2 regions of the Streptomyces sp. NPDC005811 genome follow, and region 1 is predicted to be linked to the other one. Evidence: riboswitches for the same ligand, from Rfam matches in the RefSeq annotation. Region 1 holds a riboswitch; the other holds the start of a gene.

The links. A riboswitch is a leader RNA that binds a small molecule or an ion and turns the genes downstream of it on or off. The one in region 1 is predicted to bind cyclic di-AMP.
Region 2: linked by a shared signal. The riboswitch ahead of ABZ490_RS19905 (transglycosylase family protein) and the one ahead of ABZ490_RS16105 (M23 family metallopeptidase) in region 1 are both predicted to bind cyclic di-AMP.

Annotation. Positions count from the first base shown of each region.
Region 1 covers NZ_JBEXXK010000013.1:83,251-91,579, reverse strand. The annotation lists gene ABZ490_RS16115 (pitrilysin family protein) at 149-1,498, shown strand; gene ABZ490_RS16110 (pitrilysin family protein) at 1,495-2,883, shown strand; cyclic di-AMP (ydaO/yuaA leader) riboswitch at 3,086-3,248, shown strand; gene ABZ490_RS16105 (M23 family metallopeptidase) at 3,263-4,006, shown strand; gene ABZ490_RS16100 (GntR family transcriptional regulator) at 4,206-4,901, shown strand; gene ABZ490_RS16095 (HPr family phosphocarrier protein) at 5,086-5,367, opposite strand; gene ABZ490_RS16090 (GNAT family N-acetyltransferase) at 5,561-8,329, shown strand, end outside.
Region 2 covers NZ_JBEXXK010000017.1:81,025-89,353, forward strand. The annotation lists gene ABZ490_RS19895 (cytochrome P450) at 1-1,235, shown strand, start outside; gene ABZ490_RS19900 (transglycosylase family protein) at 1,427-2,416, shown strand; cyclic di-AMP (ydaO/yuaA leader) riboswitch at 2,622-2,791, shown strand; gene ABZ490_RS19905 (transglycosylase family protein) at 2,795-3,511, shown strand; gene eno (phosphopyruvate hydratase) at 3,859-5,160, shown strand; gene ABZ490_RS19915 (septum formation initiator family protein) at 5,265-5,741, shown strand; gene ABZ490_RS19920 (DUF501 domain-containing protein) at 5,768-6,295, shown strand; gene ABZ490_RS19925 (Ppx/GppA phosphatase family protein) at 6,420-7,379, shown strand; gene ABZ490_RS19930 (NAD(P)/FAD-dependent oxidoreductase) at 7,826-8,329, shown strand, end outside.

The DNA.
Region 1 (8,329 bases):
GTCCGATCCGGTGCGACGTCCCGGATTCTCGCTCTCGGCGTACCGCCCCCGGGAACTTCGCCGACCCACCGCGCGCTTGCATACAGTGACAGGACCGGCAGGAAACACGCGGTTCGCACGACCGCGTCCGCGATCGGAAGGGACGTACATGCCCATGGGTCACACGGCCACAGACCAGGCAGGCACCGGGGGCCTGACAGCGACCGAGCACCGCCTGGCCAACGGCCTTCGCGTGGTGCTCTCCGAGGACCACCTGACCCCCGTCGCGGCGGTGTGTCTCTGGTACGACGTCGGCTCCCGCCACGAAGTCAAGGGCCGCACCGGTCTGGCTCACCTTTTCGAGCACCTCATGTTCCAGGGCTCCGCCCAGGTCAAGGGCAACGGCCACTTCGAACTGGTCCAGGGCGCCGGCGGCTCGCTCAACGGCACCACCAGCTTCGAGCGCACCAACTACTTCGAGACCATGCCCACCCACCAGCTGGAGCTCGCCCTCTGGCTGGAGGCCGACCGCATGGGCTCCCTGCTCGCCGCCCTGGACGACGAGTCCATGGAGAACCAGCGCGACGTCGTCAAGAACGAACGCCGCCAGCGCTACGACAACGTGCCGTACGGCACCGCCTTCGAGAAGCTGACCGCCCTCGCCTACCCGGACGGCCACCCCTACCACCACACGCCGATCGGCTCGATGGCCGACCTGGACGCGGCGACGCTGGAGGACGCGCGCGCGTTCTTCCGCACGTACTACGCGCCCAACAACGCCGTCCTGTCCGTCGTCGGCGACATCGACCCCGAGCAGACGCTCGCGTGGATCGAGAAGTACTTCGGCTCCGTCGCCGCGCACGACGGCAAGCCCGAGCCGCGCGACGGCACCCTGCCCGACGTCATCGGCGAGCAGCTGCGCGAGGTCGTCGAGGAGGAGGTCCCGGCCCGCGCGCTGATGGCCGCCTACCGGCTGCCGCAGGACGGCACGCGCGCGTGCGACGCGGTCGACCTGGCGCTCACCGTCCTGGGCGGCGGCGAGTCCTCCCGCCTGTACAACCGGCTGGTGCGCCGCGACCGTACGGCCGTCGCGGCCGGCTTCGGGCTGCTGCGGCTCGCCGGGGCGCCCTCCCTGGGGTGGCTGGACGTGAAGACGTCCGGGGACGTCGAGGTGCCCGTCATCGAGACCGCCATCGACGAGGAGCTCGCCCGGTTCGCCGAGGAGGGCCCCACGGCCGAGGAGATGGAGCGCGCCCAGGCCCAGTTGGAGCGCGAGTGGCTCGACCGGCTCGGCACCGTCGCCGGCCGCGCGGACGAACTGTGCCGGTTCGCCGTCCTGTTCGGCGACCCGCAGCTCGCGCTCACCGCCGTCCAGCGTGTCCTGGACATCACGCCCGAGGAGGTGCGGGAGGTCGCCCAGGCCCGCCTGCGCCCCGACAACCGCGCGGTCCTCGTCTACGAGCCGACCGCCCCCGAAGCCCCCGCCGACCAGGACGAGAACGAGGAGGCGGCCCAGTGACGGAGCTCGCCACGATGGACTTCCACCCGCAGCCCCGGGCGGGCGAGGCCAGGCCGTGGGCGTTCCCGGCGCCCGAACGCGGCACGCTGGACAACGGTCTGACGGTCCTGCACTGCCACCGCCCCGGCCAGCAGGTCGTCGCCGTCGAGGTCCTCCTCGACGCGCCCCTGGACGCCGAGCCGTCCGGTCTGGACGGCGTCGCCACGATCATGGCGCGCGCGTTCACCGAGGGCACCGACAAGCACTCCGCCGAGGAGTTCGCCGCCGAGCTGGAGCGCTGCGGCGCCACCCTCGACGCGCACGCCGACCACCCCGGCGTCCGGATCAGCCTGGAGGTGCCCGCCTCCCGGCTGCCCAAGGCGCTCGGCCTGCTCGCCGACGCCCTGCGCGCGCCCGCCTTCGCCGACAGCGAGGTCGAGCGTCTCGTCCACAACCGGCTGGACGAGATCCCGCACGAGCTGGCCAACCCCTCCCGCCGTGCCGCCAAGGAGCTCTCCAAGGAGCTGTTCCCGGCGACCGCGCGCATGTCGCGGCCGCGCCAGGGCACCGCGGAGACCGTCGAGAAGATCGACTCCGCCGCCGTACGGGCGTTCTACGAGCGGCACGTCCGGCCGGCCACGTCCACCGCGGTCGTCGTCGGCGACCTCACGGACGTCGACCTGGCCGCGCTCCTGGGCGAGACCCTGGGCGCCTGGAAGGGCTCCCCGGCCCAGCAGCGGCCCGTTCCGCCGGTGACCGCCGACGACACCGGCCGCGTCGTCATCGTGGACCGCCCCGGCGCGGTCCAGACCCAGCTGCTCATCGGCCGGATCGGCGCCGACCGGCACGCGCGCGTGTGGGCCGCCCAGGTCCTCGGCACGTACTGCCTCGGCGGCACCCTCACCTCCCGGCTGGACCGTGTCCTGCGCGAGGAGAAGGGCTACACGTACGGCGTGCGCGCCTTCGGCCAGGTCCTGCGTTCCGCCCCGGACGGCTCGGGCGCCGCGATGCTCGCCATCAGCGGCTCCGTCGACACGCCGAACACCGGTCCGGCCCTGGACGACCTGTGGAAGGTGCTGCGCACCCTCGCGGCGGAGGGCCTGACGGACGCCGAGCGCGATGTCGCCGTGCAGAACCTGGTGGGCGTGGCGCCGCTGAAGTACGAGACCGCGGCGGCCGTCGCGGGCACGCTGGCCGACCAGGTCGAGCAGTTCCTGCCCGACGACTACCAGGCCACGCTCTACCGGCAGCTCGCCGCGACCGGCACGGTCGAGGCCACCGCGGCGGCCGTGAGCGCCTTCCCGGTGGACCGTCTGGTGACCGTCCTCGTCGGTGACGCCGCGCAGATCAAGGAGCCCGTCGAGGCGCTCGGGATCGGCGAAGTCACCGTCGTCCCCGCAGAGTAGACGCGGGAGAGACGGACGTGCTGCGGCCCCGGGGCGACGGAGGCGTCGTTTCGGGGCCGCAAGATGTCCGAATTGATGCGGAGGTTGTGTGTCTGCGCTGTGGCGTACGCTACAAAAACCGTGATCCGTTTGAGGATTGATAACGGTCCCGCATACGGTCGGCCCGGCTGTTCGTCAGGCATCGCGCCGCATCCGCGGCACCGGACAGTCATCGCCGAGTCCCCGTACGGCGCGAGCCAGGGGAGCCGGGGACCCATGAAGTCCCTGGGGTGAATCGGACGCCCGCGTGTGAACGAGGGGGTCCGTAGGAGACCTTCCTGCTCCGAACCCGTCAGCTAACCCGGTAGGCGAGAGGGAAGGAAAGGACCGCTCGCCCTTCATGGCGTACACCTGCACCACCGGGAAGCACCGCCGGCCCAGCCGGATGCAGCGCACCACCGTCCGCGCGGCGGGTTTCGCGGCGCTGACCACCACCGGTGTCATGGCCACCGTCGCCTCCACCCCGGCGTTCGCCGCGGAGCCGACCCCCGAGCAGACCGGCCTCATCCCGGTCGTCACCGCCGGCGAGGCCGTCGTCGAACAGGTCGACGACCAGGTCGCCGTGCAGAAGAAGGCCGCCTTCGAGGAGGCCGCGCGCAAGGCCGCCGCCAAGAAGGCCGTGGAGGAGCGCGAGGCACGCGTGCGTGCCGCCCGAGAGGCCGAGCGCAAGCGTCTGAACGCCTTCGTGCTGCCGATCACCGGCTCCTACGTCTCCACCGGCTACCACGCGAGCAGCTCGCTGTGGTCCTCCGGCAGCCACACCGGCATCGACTTCCACGCCGCCAGCGGCACTTCCGTGCACGCGGTCGGCCTGGGCACCGTCGTGGAGGCGGGCTGGGGCGGGTCCTACGGGAACAACGTCGTCATCAAGATGAACGACGGCACGTACACCCAGTACGCCCACCTGTCCTCCATCGGGGTCTCGGTGGGCCAGCAGGTCACCCCCGGGCAGCAGATCGGCCTGTCGGGCGCGACCGGCAACGTCACCGGTCCGCATCTGCACTTCGAGGCCCGTACGACGGCGGAGTACGGCTCCGACATCGACCCGGTCGCCTACCTCCGCCAGCACGGCGTCAACGTCTGACGCCACCCGGCGACACCGCGTTTCGAGCCCCGGCCCCAGCGGCCGGGGCTTTCGCCGTTTTCGGCACCGGGCTGTCCAAAAAATATCCCTGGATTCCGGTCCGCCGTCGGAAATTCCGGCTCATTGCAATAGAGTCACGGAACACACGTCAATCGGCGGAGCTCGGCGACGTTTCACGGGGATTAAGACGGAGGCGGTCATGCGTATTCCGGCGCACTCGGTGTGCACGGCCATCCGGGACGACATCGTCGCGGGTGTCTACGAGCGCGGCAGCCGCCTCACCGAGGAACTCCTGGCCCGCCGCTACGGCGTCTCCCGCGTCCCGGTCCGGGAGGCGCTGCGCACCCTGGAGGCCGAAGGTTTCGTCGTCACCCGGCGGCACGCGGGCGCGTGCGTCGCGGAGCCGACCGAGCAGGAGGCGGCCGACCTCCTGGAGATGCGCATGCTCCTGGAACCGCTGGGGGCCGCCCGGGCCGCCCAGCGGCGCACCGAGGCGCATCTGAAGGTGCTGCGCGGCCTCGTCCGGCTGGGCCAGGAGCGGGCCCGCAGGGGCAACAGTGAGGATCTGCGCTCGTTGGGCGGCTGGTTCCACGAGACGCTCGCCCAGGCCTCCGGGAGTCACGCCCTGACGTCGATGCTCACCCAGCTCCGCCACAAGATCGCCTGGATGTACGCCGTGGAGGCGCCCGCCGACCCCGTGGAGTCCTGGGCCGAGCACGGCGTGATCGTGGACGCGGTGGCGCGCGGCGACCAGGAGCGCGCCCGGACGGTCACGGCGCTGCACACCGAGCGCGCGACGACCGCCCACCGGCTGCGTTTCGGCGTCGGCGCGGACCGCGCCGACCGTGTGAGGACTTCGCAACCTCCCGTAAACATGACGGGTCTGCGGCATTAACACGGGGGCCGTATACAAATAAGGGATATTTGGCGGAGCAGTATTTCCGCTGCCCTTTTCCTGCGCGCCCGGGAATTCTCGAAGGTGCGCATTCGGTGTGCCCGGACCCGGGTTTCCGGTTATGCCGCCGGTAAAAACGGCGAGGCCGCGCCACCCTCGAAGGTGACGCGGCCCCGTGCGTGACTCAGACGGTCTCGGGGAGCTCCTCGAGCCCCTCGGCGACCAGCTTGGCCAGCCGGTCCAGCGCGACGTCCGCGCCCTCGGCGTCGGAGGTGAGGACGATCTCCTCGCCCCCCTTCGCGCCGAGGCCGAGGACGGCCAGCATGGAGGCCGCGTTGACGGGGTTGCCGTCGGCCTTGGCGATCGTCACCGGGACGCCTGCGGCCGTGGCGGCTCGGACGAAGATGGAAGCGGGGCGGGCGTGGAGGCCCTCGGCCCAGCCGACGTTGACGCGGCGCTCAGCCATGTGTTGCTGCCCTTCGGTTTTCAGGTTGTCTAGACCGGTGTTGTCTAGACCAGTGTTCCACACGTGAAGCCGGTGAGGAACGGGTCGGACGTCCCGTCCCCCGGGTGGTCGCCGGATCGCGGCCTCGATCCGGCTTCCGTCCTCCACAGACTGCCTCGCGCCGTTGTCGTACGCGAGCCGTACTCTGGGCCCCATGCAGAGCGCCTCGGACCGGCACGAGTACCCCGCCCACTGGGAAGCCGACGTGGTGCTGCGCGACGGCGGCACCGCGCGCATCCGCCCCATCACCGTCGATGACGCCGAGCGCCTGGTCAGCTTCTACGAGCAGGTCTCGGACGAGTCGAAGTACTACCGCTTCTTCGCGCCCTACCCGCGACTGTCCGCGAAGGACGTCCACCGCTTCACGCACCACGACTTTGTGGACAGGGTGGGACTCGCGGCCACGGTCGGCGGCGAGTTCATCGCAACCGTACGCTATGACCGCATTGGTGCCGACGGCATGGCCGCCTCCGCGCCCGCCGACGAGGCCGAGGTCGCCTTCCTGGTCCAGGACGCCCACCAGGGGCGCGGCGTCGCCTCCGCCCTCCTCGAACACATCGCGGCCGTGGCGCGCGAGCGGGACATCCGCCGGTTCGCCGCCGAGGTGCTGCCCGCCAACACCAAGATGATCAAGGTGTTCACGGACGCCGGCTACACCCAGCAGCGCAGCTTCGAGGACGGCGTCGTCCGCCTGGAGTTCGACCTCGAACCCACCGCACGCTCCCTGGCCGTGCAGCGCGCGCGGGAGCAGCGCGCCGAGTCCCACTCCGTACGCCGGCTGCTGGCCCCCGGCTCGGTCGCCGTCGTCGGCACCGGGCGCGCCCCCGGCGGCGTCGGCCGCAGCGTCCTCGGCAACCTCCGCGAGGCCGGCTTCACCGGCCCGCTCCACGCCGTGAACCGGGCCTTCCCCGAGGACCTCAAGGACCTCGACGGCATCCCCGCCCACCGCTCCGTGCGCGAGATCGCCGGCCCCGTCGACCTCGCGATCGTCGCCGTCCCCGCCGAGCAGGTCCCCGAGGTCGTCACCGAGTGCGGGGAGCACGGCGTCCAGGGCCTCGTCGTCCTCTCCGCCGGGTACGCCGAGAGCGGCCCCGACGGCCGCGAACGCCAGCGCGCCCTCGTCCGGCACGCACGCGCGTACGGCATGCGGATCATCGGCCCCAACGCCTTCGGCGTCATCAACACCTCCCCCCAGGTCCGGCTCAACGCCTCGCTCGCCCCCGAGATGCCGCGCCCCGGCCGCATCGGACTGTTCGCCCAGTCCGGCGCCATCGGCATCGCCCTGCTGTCCCGGCTGCACCGGCGCGGCGGCGGCGTCACCGGCACCACCGGGGTGTCCACCTTCGTCTCCTCCGGCAACCGCGCGGACGTCTCCGGCAACGACGTCCTCCAGTACTGGTACGACGACCCGGACACCGACGTCGCCCTCATGTACCTCGAATCCATCGGCAACCCCCGCAAGTTCACCCGCCTCGCCCGGCGCACCGCGGCGGCCAAGCCCCTGGTGGTCGTCCAGGGCTCCGGCTCCGCCCCGCAGGGCCACGCCGTCCGCGCGACCCGGCTCCCGCACGCCACCGTGTCGGCGCTGCTCCGCCAGGCCGGCGTGATCCGCGTCGACACCATCACCGAGCTGGTCGACGCGGGCCTGCTGCTCGCCCGCCAGCCCCTGCCGAGGGGCCCCCGGGTCGCCATCCTCGGCAACTCCGAGTCGCTGGGCCTGCTGACGTACGACGCCTGCCTCTCCGAGGGACTGCGCCCGCTGCCCCCGCTGGACCTGACCACGGAGGCCTCGGCGGACGACTTCCACGCCGCGCTCGCCCGGGCGCTGGCCGACGAGACCTGCGACGCGGTCGTGGTGACGGCGATCCCCGCGATCGGCGAGACCTCGCCCAGCGACGCGGCCCTCGCGGAAGCCCTGCGCTCGGCGGCCGCCGCGGCCCCCGCCAAGCCGGTCCTGGTCGTCCACGTGGAACTCGGCGGCCTCGCCGCCGCCCTGTCCGCCGCGGCCGCCACCGCACCGCGCGCCGGAGCCGGCGCACGCACGCGTGACGCGACACCGCCCAGGCCCGGCGGCCCCGGGGGAGCCCCCGCGGTGGAGGCCCCCGAGGGCGCCCGCCTCATCCCCGCCTACCCCGCCGCCGAACGCGCCGTACGCGCCCTCGCCGAAGCGGTGAAGTACGGGCAGTGGCGACGCGAGGCCGCCGACCCGGGCAAGGTGCCCGAGTACGACGACATCGACGAGAAGGGCGCCGCCCGGCTGATCGACGGGCTCCTCTCCCGCGGGCAGGGCCTCACCCTCGGCACCGAGGAGACCTGCGAGCTGCTCGGCCACTACGGCGTCCACCCCCGCCGGGCCACCCCCGCGCCCACCCCCGACGACGCGGCCCGCGCCGCCGGCACCCTCGGCTACCCCGTCGCCCTCAAGGCCACCGCCCCGCACCTGCGCCACCGCGCCGACCTGGGCGGCGTCCGCCTCGACCTCGCCGACGAGGAGCAACTGCGGCGGGCGTACACCGAGTTGACCGAGCTGTTCGGCAGGCCGGAGGAGATCCGTCCGGTCGTCCAGGCGATGGCCCCGCGCGGGGTCGACACCGTCGTCCGCGCGGTCATCGACCCGGCGGCCGGGGCCGTGCTCTCCTTCGGGCTCGCCGGAGCGGCCTCCCAGCTGCTCGGCGACATGGCGCACCGCCTGGTGCCGGTGACCGACCGCGACGCGACCTCCCTGATCCGCTCGATCCGCACGGCCCCCCTGCTCTTCGGCTGGCGCGGTGCCGCCCCGGTCGACACCCCCGCCCTGGAGGAACTGCTGCTGCGCGTCTCCCGCCTCCTCGACGACCACCCCGAGGTCGTCGCGGTCACCCTGGAACCGGTCGTCGTCGCCCGGCACGGCGTGAGCGTCCTGGGCGCCTCGGTCCGCCTCGCC
Region 2 (8,329 bases), on a different contig from region 1:
CCTACCCGGCCTACGCCTGGCTGCGCGAGCACGCACCCGTGCACCGCACCCGGCTGCCCAGCGGAGTGGAGGCCTGGCTGGTCACCCGGTACGCCGACGCGAAACAGGCCCTCGCCGACCAGCGGCTCTCCAAGAACCCCGCGCATCACGACGAGCCCGAGCACGCCCGGGGCAAGACCGGCATTCCGGGCGAGCGCAAGGCCGAGCTGATGACGCATCTGCTGAACATCGACCCGCCGGACCACACCCGGCTGCGGCGGCTGGTCAGCAAGGCGTTCACCCCGCGCCGGGTCGCCGAGTTCGCGCCCCGGGTGCAGGAACTGACCGACGGCCTCATCGACCGGTTCGCCGACGCGGGCGAGGCCGATCTGATCCACGACTTCGCCTTCCCGCTCCCCATCTACGTGATCTGCGACCTGCTCGGCGTGCCCCGCGAGGACCAGGACGACTTCCGGGACTGGGCGGGCATGATGATCCGTCACGGCGGCGGACCCCGGGGCGGTGTCGCACGGTCCGTGAAGAAGATGCGCGGCTATCTGCTGGAGCTCATCCACCGCAGGCGCGCGGAACTCCCCGAGCGGCCGGAACCCGGCGAGGACCTCCTCTCCGGTCTCATCCGCGCCTCCGACCACGGCGAGCACCTCACCGAGAACGAGGCCGCCGCGATGGCCTTCATCCTGCTGTTCGCCGGCTTCGAGACGACGGTCAACCTCATCGGCAACGGCACCTACGCCCTCCTCACCCACCCCGGGCAGCGGGACCGGCTCCAGCGGTCCCTGGCGAAGGGGGAGCGCGCCCTCCTGGAGACCGGCGTCGAGGAACTCCTGCGCTTCGACGGCCCGGTCGAACTGGCCACCTGGCGCTTCGCCACCGAACCCCTCACCCTCGGCGGGCAGGACATCGCCCCCGGCGACCCCGTCCTCGTCGTCCTCGCCGCCGCCGACCGCGACCCCGCCCGCTTCACCGACCCCGACACCCTCGACCTCTCCCGCCGCGACAACCAGCACCTCGGGTACGGCCACGGCATCCACTACTGCCTGGGCGCCCCCCTCGCCCGGCTGGAGGGCCAGAGCGCCCTCGCCACCCTCCTCACCCGGCTCCCCGACCTCCGACTCGCGGTGGACCCGGCCGACTTGAGATGGCGGGGCGGGCTCATCATGCGCGGACTGCGCACCCTGCCCGTGGAGTTCACCGCGGTGCGTGACCGGCCGGTGGCGCACGGAGAGCTGACCTGAGGTCAGCCGCAGTGTGACCGTCCGAGGGAGCAAAGGTGACCGACCCTCAAGTCTGTGATCTTCACGTGATCTGCGCGGCATTAACTTGTGACAAGTGATCGTCTGCCGATACGTTCGGTCGTCAGCGCGGCGAACTCATGTGCGCTCACGTCCGTCGCGCCGGTCACTGCTGTCCAGAGAAAGGCCCTCGCATGCTCTCCGGGAACGGTCGGCACCGTCGCCCCCGTCAGGCTCCGGCCCTCCTCGTCGCGGCCGGAGTCACCGGCTCCGCCATCGCCATCCCGCTCCTCGCCGCGAGCGGCGCGAGCGCGGCCGACGGCACGGTGTGGGACAAGGTGGCGCAGTGCGAGACCGACGGGTCCTGGAGCGCCAACAAGGGTGACGGCGAGTACGGCGGCCTGAGCCTCTCCCAGGAGGACTGGGAGACGTACGGCGGCCTCGACTACGCCACCCGCCCCGATCTGGCCAGCCGCAACCAGCAGATCGCCGTGGCCCAGCAGCTCCTCGCCAAGGAGGGCGTCGGCGCCTGGGGCACCTGTGGGCTGACGTCCGGGCTCACCCAGCTGAACGGCGGGGCGGAGGGCGTGGACACCGGAGTGGCGGACGACGAGTCCGACTCGTCCGTGTCCTCCGGATTGTCCGACCTGTCCAAGGGGTCGTCCGACTCCGGTGACTCCGACGGGTCCGACGCCTCCGACGCTTCCGGCGAGGACGCGTCCACCCCCTCGGCCGATTCGTCCGCTTCGGCCTCGGAGTCCCCTTCGTCCGCTTCCTCCTCCAAGGGGAACGACTCCGGCAAGTCCGACAGTTCGGGCAAGTCCAAGGGGGAGGCGCAGGAGTCCGGCAGCCCGTCCGCGACCGCCCCAGAAGTGGATAACTCGGACAATGCGGTCCAGGATGCCGGGACTTGGAGCCTGGTCGACACCAGCTCCCTCGGCTCCGGGCGCCATCGCGGCGCCACCGCCGACGAGGCCGCCACGGAGGGCACCTCGACCGCCACGGCCGGCCGGCATGCCGCCGACACCTACACGGTCCGCGAGGGCGACACCCTCGCCTCCATCGCCGACTCCCTTGAAATCGACGGCGGATGGCGTGCCCTTTACGCCGAGAACAAGGACCGCATCGGCGCCGATCCGAGCGACATCATGCCCGGTCAGACCCTCGACACAGCGGTGCAATAGGGGCGGAACGCCCCTAAAAACACCGGGAGTTCACGTCCCACTTCGCGACGATTGTCCGGTTTGGTGAAAGTGTGGGATGAGTCTCAGAAGTCGTGATCGTCTTTGAAATTCCCCGTATCGGGTGTCTACGGTCAGGACCGCTCGGCAATCCGGGCCCCGGCCGCCGCAACGCCGAATCCTGCCAGTGGCGGCCCGGGAACAGTCGTCGCGTCAAGCGCCGTAGGCAGGAGCGGGGGACCCAAGGTAAGTGCCGGGCCCGGCGGTTGACCGCCGGAACCGGCTCGGGGTGAAGCCGCGCACCGTGAGGTGCGCGGCCGGGCAACTCAACCGGCCCGAACCCGACAGCTCACCTCGCAGGCGTCGGTGAGGGGATGAACCATGCTGTTTTCCGGCAAGGGCAAGCACCGTCGTCCGTCCAAGGCCACCCGGGTCGCCGCTCTCGCGGGCGTCACCGGTGTCGCCATCGCCGCCCCGCTGATGGCGGCCGGCAACGCCTCCGCCGCCACCGCCTCCGAGTGGGACGCGGTCGCCCAGTGCGAGTCGGGCGGCAACTGGTCCATCAACACCGGCAACGGGTACTACGGCGGCCTGCAGTTCTCGGCCTCCACCTGGGCCGCGTACGGCGGCACCGCCTACGCCGCGCGCGCCGACCTGGCCAGCAAGGACCAGCAGATCACCGTCGCCGAGAAGGTCCTCGCGGGCCAGGGCAAGGGTGCCTGGCCGGTCTGCGGCACCGGCCTGTCCAGCACGCCGTACAGCGGCGGCTCCAGCTCCGGCAGCACCGGTTCCTCCTCGAGCTCCGGCAGCTCCGGCAGCTCCGGCTCGAACAGCTCCACCGCCAGCCGCTCCACCGAGCAGCAGACCGCCTCCCGCTCCGCCGAGCGCCCGGCCGCCTCCAAGACGGTCACCACCCCGACCGGCAAGAAGGTCAAGAAGGGCGACGGCGAGTACAAGGTCGTCAAGGGCGACTCCCTCAGCTCGATCGCCGAGAAGCACAAGGTCAAGGGCGGCTGGCAGAAGCTGTTCCAGCTCAACAAGGACATCGTCGAGGACGCGGACCTCATCTACCCGGGCCAGCAGCTGCACCTGAAGTGACACATCCGCTTCCTGGCGGGGCCACAGGCCGCTCACATGAAGGCCCCGCACACTGAAGACCTCGTGAGGGTCCCCCCCCGTCCCCACGGGCTCCCCGCTCCGGTGCGCGTTCCCCCGTACGCACCGGAGCGGGGTTTTCTTTGCCCAGGTGTTCGCCTCCGCGCCACCCGCTCTTTGTTCCGATGGGGAACAATGTGTACGGTCAGTTTGTCCACGGGGCGGTCGGTCGGCTGCCGCGGGCCCCGGGGCGGATAGGCTCTAGGCGCAAGGCCCACCAAAGGCCGACAAGGCCCCTGTGCCCGCACCACCAGCGCACCGCACAACCAGCGTCACATCCCAAGAAGGAGATGCTCGTGCCGTCCATCGACGTCGTCGTAGCCCGGGAAATCCTGGACTCCCGAGGCAACCCCACGGTCGAGGTCGAGGTCGGCCTCGACGACGGCAGCACGGGTCGTGCCGCCGTTCCGTCCGGCGCCTCCACCGGTGCCTTCGAGGCCATCGAGCTCCGTGACGGCGACCCCAACCGCTACCACGGCAAGGGTGTCGAGAAGGCCGTCCTCGCCGTCATCGAGCAGATCGGCCCGGAGCTCGTCGGCTACGACGCCACCGAGCAGCGCCTGATCGACCAGGCCATGTTCGACCTGGACGCCACCGACAACAAGGGCTCCCTCGGCGCCAACGCCATCCTCGGCGTCTCCCTCGCCGTCGCCCACGCCGCCTCCGAGGCCAGCGACCTGCCGCTCTTCCGCTACCTGGGCGGCCCCAACGCGCACCTGCTGCCGGTGCCGATGATGAACATCCTGAACGGCGGCTCGCACGCCGACTCCAACGTGGACATCCAGGAGTTCATGATCGCCCCGATCGGCGCGGAGTCCTTCTCCGAGGCCCTGCGCTGGGGCACCGAGGTCTACCACACCCTCAAGAAGGTGCTGAAGACCAAGGGCCTGTCCACGGGTCTCGGTGACGAGGGTGGCTTCGCCCCCAACCTGGACTCCAACCGCGCCGCCCTCGACCTCATCCTCGAGGCCATCAAGGAAGCCGGTTACATCCCGGGCGAGCAGATCGCCCTCGCGCTCGACGTCGCCGCCTCCGAGTTCTACAAGGACGGCAAGTACCTCTTCGAGGGCAAGGAGCGCTCCGCCGCCGAGATGACGGAGTACTACGAGGAGCTCGTCGCGGCCTACCCGCTCGTCTCCATCGAGGACCCGCTGTTCGAGGACGACTGGGCCGGCTGGAAGGTCATCACCGACCGCATCGGCGACAGGGTGCAGCTGGTCGGCGACGACCTGTTCGTCACCAACCCCGAGCGCCTCGCCCGCGGCATCGAGGAGGGCACCGCCAACGCCCTGCTGGTCAAGGTGAACCAGATCGGTTCGCTCACCGAGACCCTGGACGCCGTCGAGCTGGCCCAGCGCAACGGCTTCAAGTGCATGATGTCCCACCGCTCCGGCGAGACCGAGGACGTCACCATCGCCGACCTGGCCGTCGCCACCAACTGCGGCCAGATCAAGACCGGCGCCCCGGCCCGCTCCGAGCGCGTCGCCAAGTACAACCAGCTGCTGCGCATCGAGGAGATCCTCGACGACGCCGCGGTGTACGCCGGTCGTTCGGCCTTCCCGCGCTTCCGTGGCGGAGTGTCCAAGGGCTGACCCCGCCCGGGTCACGCGACAGCCAGTCGTACGTACGTCCCCGTACTCGGTCCCGTACCGTGTGCGGGGACGTACGCGCGTGAGAAAGGGGAGGCGCGAAGCCGATGGCCGTGAAGGACCGGGACCGTTTCTCCACCGCGACGAGACTGCGGGTGCTCGGCGAGCAGACCGCGGCCCGCGTCTACCGCTCCCAGACCAAGCGCCAGGCCCGCCGCTCCCGTCTGACCGGCCGCGCCGCGCTGCTCGCGCTGGTCCTGTGCACCCTGATCGTGGCGCTCGCCTACCCGATGCGGCAGTACGTCTCGCAGCGCGCGGACATCGCCGATCTGGAGCGGGAGAAGGCCGAGGCCACCCGGCGGGTGGAACAACTGCGCGATCTCAAGGCACGCTGGCAGGACGACGCGTACGCCGAGCAGCAGATCCGGCAGCGGCTGCACTATGTGATGCCGGGGGAGACCGGCTTCATCGTGATCGACCCCGACGCGGTCAAGAAGGCCCGCGCCGATCTCGGGGCGGCCGACCGCCCCTGGTACTCGAACGTCTGGGACGGGGTCGACAAGTCCGACGCCTCCGACCAGTGAACCGACAGAGAGACAGTCCCCGAAGCATGGAAACGCCCCCGCCGACCACCCCGCGCACCGAGCCCACCGACGCCGACGTCGAGGCCTTCAAGCAGCAGCTCGGCCGCCCGCCGCGCGGACTGCGCGCGATCGCGCACCGCTGCCCCTGCGGTCAGCCGGACGTCGTCGAGACGGCGCCCCGGCTGCCCGACGGCACCCCCTTCCCGACGCTGTACTACCTGACGTGCCCCAAGGCGAACTCCGCGATCGGCACGCTCGAGGCGAACGGCGTGATGAAGGAGATGACGGAGCGGCTCCAGAGCGACCCGGAGCTCGCGGCCGCCTACCGCGCCGCCCACGAGGACTACGTCCGGCGCCGGGACGAGATCGAGGAGCTGACGGGCTTCCCGAGCGCGGGCGGCATGCCGGACCGGGTGAAGTGCCTGCACGTGCTCGTGGCGCACTCCCTCGCGGCGGGCCCCGGGGTGAACCCGCTCGGCGACGAGGCGCTCGCGATGCTGCCGCAGTGGTGGGCCAAGGGGACGTGCGTGACGAAGGCTGCCGCCGAGGAGTGACCGTTCCCGCGGTCCCGTTTCCGGGGGCTGCCGCCCCCGGGCCCCCGCTTCGGCCCCGAAAGGGCCTCGTCCTCCAACGCCGGACGGGCTGATCCTGCTTGCGTACGTCTCGAAGGGCACCCCTATGACCCGTGTCGCCGCCATCGACTGCGGTACGAACTCCATCCGTCTCCTCGTCGCCGACTGCGACCCGGTGACCGGTGAACTGGTCGATCTGGACCGCCGTATGACGATCGTCCGCCTCGGGCAGGGCGTCGACCGGACCGGCCGGCTGGCGCCCGAGGCGCTGGAGCGGACCTTCGCCGCGTGCCGCGAGTACGCGGCGGTGATCAAGGAGCTGGGCGCGGAGCGGCTGCGGTTCGTGGCCACCTCCGCCTCCCGGGACGCCGAGAACCGCGACGCGTTCGTCCGGGGCGTCCTGGACATCTTGGGCGTCGAGCCCGAGGTCATCACCGGCGACCAGGAGGCCGAGTTCTCCTTCACGGGCGCCACGAAGGAGCTCACCGGCCGGGCGGACCTGACCCGGCCGTATCTGGTGGTGGACATCGGCGGCGGCTCCACGGAGTTCGTGGTCGGCGAGGAGCACGTCCGGGCCGCCCGCTCGGTGAACGTCGGCTGTGTGCGGATGACCGAGCGGCACCTGGTCGTGGACGGCGAGGTCACCGACCCGCCGACCGCCGGCCAGATCGCGGCCGTGCGGGCCGACATCGAGGCGGCGCTGGACCTCGCCGAGGAGACGGTCCCGCTGCGCGAGGCGCACACGCTGGTCGGCCTCGCGGGCTCCGTGACGACGGTCTCGGCGATCGCGCAGGAGCTGCCCGCGTACGACACGGCGGCCATCCACCATTCGCGGGTCTCCCACGAGCGGGTCCGGGAGATCACCGAGTGGCTGCTGCACTCCACCCACGCCGAGCGCGCGGCGATCGGCTCGATGCACCCGGGCCGCGTGGACGTGATCGTGGCGGGCGCCCTCGTGCTGCTGTCGATCATGGAAAGGATCGGTGCGCGGGAGGTCGTGGTGAGCGAGCACGACATCCTCGACGGCATCGCGTGGTCGGTGGCGGGGGCTCCGGAGGCCCCCTGAGAGGGCCCGCGGAGGGCACTCCGCTGAGCAGGTCGAAGGACGTATGAGCGTCCCGGCGGGGTGCTCGTGGTGGCCGGAACGGTTCTCCACGACACCCCCGCGGGAAAGTTCGTGAAGTTCTTCACAAGGATTTCGGCCCTGGTGAGGGCCCCATGAGGGCCGGTTGGCCCTTCCGGGGGGTCAACACCCGTGTGAACGTGTTCAAAAGAGGCGCGCGCGGACGTTTCGAGGAGGTCGTCCGAGGGGGTGTTTCCGACCCCTCACCCCACCCCCGGACGGCCGGAGAGGCAGCTCACGCGGCATTGACAACGCCTCGCCCTACACGCTGGTTCCCCCTCCGCGCCATGATGTGGATCACGCGGGTCGCGGAGGATAGCACACACCCTCCACAAGCTTGTGAAGGGGCGCACGAGCGGCCCCCCTGAGGCGGGTGGATACTCGATGCCATGAGCACCACGGAGCGTCCCAGGATCCTCGTAGTAGGCGGTGGGTACGTAGGCCTGTACGCAGCTCGGCGCATCCTCAAGAAGATGCGCTACGGCGAGGCGACCGTCACGGTCGTCGACCCCCGGTCGTACATGACCTACCAGCCCTTCCTCCCCGAAACCGCAGCCGGCAACATCTCCCCGCGCCACGTCGTCGTCCCGCTGCGACGCGTGCTGCCCAAGGCGGAGGTCCTCACCGGCCGGGTCACCACCATCGACCAGGACCGCAAGGTCGCCACGATCGCCCCGCTGGTCGGCGAGGCGTACGAGCTGCCCTTCGACTACCTGGTGATCGCGCTCGGCGCGGTCTCCCGCACCTTCCCGATCCCCGGCCTCGCCGAGCAGGGCATCGGCATGAAGGGCGTCGAGGAGGCCATCGGCCTGCGCAACCACGTCCTCGAGCAGCTCGACAAGGCCGACTCCACCACCGACGAGGAGATCCGCCGCAAGGCGCTCACCTTCGTC